Regions from separate parts of the Oceanobacillus aidingensis genome, predicted to be linked through region 1. Evidence: predicted binding sites of a transcription regulator. Region 1 holds the regulator's gene; the other holds the start of a gene.
What was found. The regulator LexA, encoded in region 1, represses DNA repair genes until DNA is damaged. The targets are predictions, from matches to a motif close to CGAACATATGTTCG.
Positions count from the first base shown of each region.

Region 1 (3,220 bases):
ATACAAGCTAAGTTAATATGATGTATCAGTGTTTCTTATTACGTTCCTGGTAATCACGAAGCTTTTGCGGGGTCACATCATTCCCGGCCGGGTCAATGACTGTCATCCCTTTTAGATGATTTTTAAAAGAACCCCGTACATTTGCCAGGTATTCTTTTCGAAGATTTTGCTGTTCTGTTTTTTCTTCTTCTGTTAAGCCTTCACTTTTCGCTTTATTAGCTAACATATTTATTCTATTTAATTTATCTTTAGACAACATAGCTTGTCCCTCCTTCGATTAAAAAAACAGGAGTTAAAATAACCTTCCTGTTTCTTTATCTTACGTCACGATTCACTTTCATTCAAGGAATTGATATATTCCTGGTAGCGGCGATGGATGGTTGCCTTTGATGCATGAAATCCAAGTCCTTTTAAAACTGTTGTGATTTCTTGAAACGTTAATTTATTCTGCCGCAGCCGCACAATCTCTTCCATCGGAATTTCAGCGCGTTCTCTTCCCGGGGATTGATTGATATGATGTAAATTTTCTTGAGGGTTATACCCATTTGATACAGCACGTCGCATTCCCCTTTTTATTTTCATATTATGTAGTTTACGCTGATATTCTTCCACTATACCGACGATGTTCAACACCATCGAATCCGCTTCATTCAGCTCAAGTTCTCCTTCATGGGTAACCGTGTAAATGGGGATATTAATTTTCCGGAGCTGATGAAATAAAGCAATTTTTGTATTTCCTCTTCCAAGCCTTGTTTCATCTTGAATACAAAGACAATCAGCTTCTTGATGAGAAAAATAATCAAGAAGCTTAAATATGCCATCTCTATCAATGTCATAGCCGCTGGCCTTCTCCTGAATACAATCCACAACCGTAAAATTTAATTTATCGGCCAGCGCAGATAACTCTTCATATTGTCTTTGAAGTGATGTTTCTTGTGTTTCTTTTTCTGTACTTACCCGACAATAAATAATCGTTCTCAATGTTTTATCCTCCAATAATAAACCGCTCTTTTTCAACTTTTCGGTGACAATTCTTTACAGAATCTGTCTTACCAGCATATTTGCTCTCTACAAAATAAGCAAGGAAATCAGTCGTCTGGTCAATCACTTAAATTGTAACCATCATCGTATATAAAAATATTAACGCAATAATAAAAGCTACAATATAAAAAGCATCAGACTTCATCAGTTTTTCAAACATATTAAAACTCCCCTTCGATATTTTATCTGGTTCCGGAACAGTTGTTCTTACTATAGTATATTTAGAACAACTGTTCCTGTCAATACTTTTTAGAACATTTGTTTGTAAATTGATTCATTCAATGCTATACTATGAATAACAAATACCTATGCTAGAGGGGAGTAAGTCATGACAAAACTATCAAAAAGACAGCAGATGATTTTTGACTTTATTAAAGATCAAGTAGAGCAGAAGGGCTATCCGCCTTCCGTACGTGAAATTGCAGTAGCTGTCGGGTTAGCTTCAAGCTCTACTGTTCACGGTCATTTAGAAAGATTAGAAAACAAAGGATATATTCGGAGAGACCCGACCAAACCTCGTGCCATCGAGATCATATATAATAATGAGAATGATGCGCCTAAGGATAAGGCCATTTATGTACCTGTAATAGGGAAGGTAACAGCCGGAATCCCGATTACTGCGATTGAAAATGTGGAAGAGTTTATTCCCGTTCCCAGCTCTTCTGCCGGACCGGAGGATAATCTGTTTGTACTTGTCATTGATGGAGACAGTATGATTGAAGCAGGCATCCTCGACAAAGATATGGTTATCGTAAAACAGCAAAGCTCTGCGGATAATGGAGATATCGTTGTAGCAATGACGGATGAAAATGAAGCGACTGTCAAACGTTTTTTTAAAGAAAAGACCCGTTTCCGCCTCCAGCCCGAAAATGCAACGATGGAACCTCTCTATTACGAAAACGTATCTATTCTCGGCAAGGTAATCGGCTTATACCGTCATATCCACTAAAAGGAATGTGCTTTAGAGCAGGAGCATGCGGGCAGTATAAGCTGCACATAGCAGAAACGTTAGAACATCCTCTATAGGTGATTTTATCGGCCAGTCAAAAAAGGTTAACGGGCACATTTGTCAGATGTGCCTGTTAACCTTTTTTCTAGTATAAAATTAATCCATTCATAATATGCTTAATATAAAGTACAAGTATAAGGAGTGTATAAAATTGACTGAAACGTTAAAAAAGAAACGCTGGCTTTATCTTCCAATCACCATTATCAGCTTTATTCTGGGAATTATCTATTTAACAAAGATTGCAGATTATTTAACACTGCCATTTTTATCAGCTCTTCTCATCATTGTCACTTTTTTAGAAGTTTACCCGGACAAGAACTATTTTTCCAAAAAGAATTTGATAAAAATCATTTCTGCTCTTGTGATTATTGCTCTTGCACTTTGGTACCAGGTTGCTGTTTTTATTCTTGGATAAGTGAATAAAGCATATACACAGCCTTTCATTTTATAAAAAGAAAACAGTTCTAATCAAAAAATAAGTAATGTCCCAACTTTTTAGAATATTTATTAAAAACACAAATTTTGCAATTTACTTGTAACAAATAAAATTGTACAACTCTTTTCTTCATAAATGGCTGTACTGCTTCCTGTTTATTGGATGCATCGGCAGGTTTTATATAATTTCCTTCTGTGACAATACGGGTTGCTAGTTATTTAAAGCTTTTTGTCAATACTTGCAGGCCATATTACGATACCTTATGCTCCAATCGTAATCGGTCAGCTACCATCGCAATAAATTCAGAATTCGTCGGTTTTGCTTTAGAAATATTGATGGTGTAACCAAATAATGCTGAAATGGAATCAATATTCCCTCTGCTCCAAGCTACCTCTATTGCATGGCGAATTGCTCTTTCTACACGGGAAGCAGTTGTATTGAATTTTTTGGCGATATCCGGATAAAGCACTTTTGTGATGGACCCCAAAAGGTCAATATCATTATAAACCATAGTAATTGCTTCTCTTAAGTACATATATCCTTTAATATGCGCAGGCACGCCTATTTCATGAATAATATTGGTTATATTCGCTTCCAGGTCCTGCTTTTTCTTACTTTCAATATTTGTTTTCGTCATATTTGATACTCTGGAAACCGCACTTCCCTGAACCTGCAGAATTTGATCAGCCAGATTCTGTATGTCAAACGGCTTCAGGATAAAATAAGAAGCTCCT
Region 1 covers NZ_JBHSFT010000050.1:270,315-273,534, reverse strand. Annotated here, with positions in the region: gene ACFO3P_RS22350 (DUF896 domain-containing protein) at 26-259, opposite strand; gene ACFO3P_RS22345 (YneB family resolvase-like protein) at 325-981, opposite strand; gene lexA (transcriptional repressor LexA) at 1,370-1,990, shown strand; gene ACFO3P_RS22335 (hypothetical protein) at 2,202-2,465, shown strand; gene spo0A (sporulation transcription factor Spo0A) at 2,737-3,220, opposite strand, start outside.

Region 2 (3,220 bases), on a different contig from region 1:
TTGATTACGTGCAGCACGGTCGAGACAAAACGTTAATTGCTCCATATTCTCCAAGAAAAACGGAAGAAGGAACTGTCTCAACTCCTTTGTATTGGCATGAAGTGAATGAAGAATTGACTCCTATTGCATTTACAATAGGAAACGTAATAGAACGTGTACGTGAAATAGGGTGCCCGTTTGCAGGATATTTTGAAACAGGGAGCAAACAAAAACTGGATAAGATATTGAAAATGGTGAAAGATTAAAAGCCCTCACTTCATCGTAGGGCTAATCAAGTTTTTGTTTTGGATTAGGTCTATCTGCAAATTTTATTTACCGTATATTTTATTTTTATCATTTGGATACCTTTGTGCAACCCATCTATCTCCAACTTTATATATCGGCATCAATATTCATCCCTTTTTTGTTTTTTATTTTATCCCTATTGTACATTAAATAATGTGGGTTACGTTATTATTTATCATCCCCAGCACGATGGCCACCGACCAACTTAGCGCGGAACCTAGCCATTCCGCCATCAAGCAGGCTCGAAGCATGCAACAAGGATGTATATCCAAATTTTCTCCTAATATGGTCAATCGTCTGGTCAAGTTCTTCATTTTGTATTGTTTCTTCTGCCGGTTCAAATAAATTAAGTTGCAGCGACTGCTTATGTTTGAGTTTGCCGAAAGTGACGTTAACCGTTCTTACAGGTGTATTTTCTTCGTAGTGCTTGTAAAAAAGATATATCATATGTTCTTTTAATATTTTAGATGAGTCAGTTACTGGAATCTTCATCTGTTGGTTAAATCCACCCTGAACGACATCTCTGGAATAACCAATATACAATTTCACAAGACCAGTCATTAAGTAATTCTTTCTTAATCTGGCCACATTCTCATCTGTCATTTCTCGAATGACTACCTCAATTTCATGCCTATCTTTATAATCCCTGTTAAGTATCTGATTTCTGCTGAATGACGTACTTTTAGGTTTGTAAACCTCTGATAAAAGCGTTCGGTCGATTCCGTGAGCATGAAAAAAGAGTTGCTCGCCAATCACTCCGAAATTATTTTTGAGCTTACGAAGATTATATTGCGATAACTCTCCGATACTCCGGATCCCCATGCGATTTAGTTTTGCCTCCGTTTTCCCGCCAATTCCCCAAAATTCAGTTAAGGGTCTTATTTTCCAGACTGTTTCAGAAACATCTTCATAACGCCACTCGCCTATGAACCCATTCTTTTCATCATGCTTTGCCTGGTGGTCCAATGCTAATTTAGCAAGAAGAGGGTTGTCACCGATGCCAACAGTCAATACTAACCCCAACTCTCTCCATACATCATTCTGTATTTTTCTAGCTATGTCATGCGTGCTGCCAAAAAGTTTATGTGATTTGGTTACGTCGAGGAACGATTCGTCAATAGAATAAACAAGTAAATCCTCTTTCGCTACATATCGCTTAAAAATACGTAATATCTCCATATTCTTTTGTAAATACACTGCCATACGAGGCTCTACAATTTCTATGTTTGCTTTTTTTGGTATCTCATAAATCCTTGTGCCGGTTTTAACACCATATTCTTTCTTGACGCGAGGAGAAGAAGCTAAAACCAAACCACCTTGATTATCTGGTTTCGAAACAACAGCAATACGAGCATATAAAGGGTGTTGTCTACGTTCGACCGCCTCGACGCTTGCGAAAAAGGATTTAGCATCAATACACATAATATCCCGACGCGGTTCATTCCTGTAATCCATCATCATAATTTCATCCACAACAAACACCTCTTATACGAATATACGTTTGTATCTATTATATGCGTTTAATTATAAGAATATACGTTCCTATAGTCAAGAAAGTTCGGTATGTAATATTTGGAACCTGATTAAAAAAAGAAGGATATTAGTCCCTCTTTGTCGTATATGTAGTATAAAAGGAGGGTATATTATAATGAAGAAAAAATTTAAAATCACAATACCATTCATCGACCGGGAAGACGGTGGAAGGTTTATCGATGCGTTAGATTTACAGACAGGAATTACATACGGTTATTATGAGTCAGAGGTGAGAAGTTTACATAAGATAGGGCTGGGCGAACTGGAGAATTATTTAATGAGACGTATGCATCTGATTAAATCTGGTGCTTATGATGATGCGGAGACAGAAAAATAGAGAGGGGAGACCTCTCTACTGTAATGTGGTATAATTGGCTAAAAATAAAGTTCAAAAATTACGTATAAATGAAGTGACCTTATTTTGACCACTAATTATTTAAAAAGTATTACCAATGATTATAAAAATTATTTAAATACATTTAATATATTCGCTACATAATAGGTAATTAAAAGACAATAGAAGTAAAAATATCAAAGTGGTTCATGCCTGGGATGATGTAATTATCCCGCCTTGAATATTGATATAGAAGGGTTTTGGAGCTTTATAGTGTTGATGAAACTCTAAAAATATCACAAAAAGGTAACATTTTATTTTAAAATAATATCTTGAAGGACGTTTTCGTATAAAGTTTTCACTTTTGCGGAAGCGTCTTTTTTTATTTTCTTTGTGACATGTGTATAAATTCTTATTGTAGTTGGCATATCATCATACCCTACTTTTTCCATGATAGTTGCTAAGTCACCCCCTTGCTCTGTTAACATACTTACATGAGAGTGGCGGAATATATATTGTGTTGCGTACTTTTAATATTTGTATAAGCTAAAAGTCGCGTCATTCGAGTGTTAACATTTTTTGTATAAATGGATAACCGTCAACATAGTAAAAACAAAATTTGCATCATGAAACTCCTCTAATCTATCTTTAAATACGGATTGAGTTTTTAGTTGTCTTTTTTATGACTACGCAATAAATTCATGATTTCTTTCCTGATTTCAAATGTTCGAATAGAACCGTCTGTTTTTGGGGAGATCAAAACATACTTTCTTATACTATTATCTTCATTATATAAAGTTTTGGTTATCTTTATTTCATTTTTATTGAAATTGATAACAGACCATTTCAAGGCTAACGGAATCAACATTATATTTAGACGTTGAAAGTGCTGAGAGTACCTTAGAATTAGAATCAATTCCAGAAAAGGAAAGCACAATCTATGTCAATATATTCATCATAAGTTGTGCCTAAACGTTGTTGTGACAATGTTGTAAGCGTTTTATAATTATATTGAGAGGTGATAGTAACATGTTAGATCAGCGCTCGATTCGACTAGTTGAAGAATTA
Region 2 covers NZ_JBHSFT010000008.1:68,768-71,987, forward strand. Annotated here, with positions in the region: gene ACFO3P_RS05980 (DNA ligase D) at 1-245, shown strand, start outside; gene ACFO3P_RS05985 (Y-family DNA polymerase) at 454-1,758, opposite strand; gene ACFO3P_RS05990 (hypothetical protein) at 1,934-2,155, shown strand; gene ACFO3P_RS05995 (BglG family transcription antiterminator) at 3,182-3,220, shown strand, end outside.
Region 2: the regulator LexA is predicted to act here: its motif matches at 1,776-1,789, upstream of ACFO3P_RS05985 (Y-family DNA polymerase).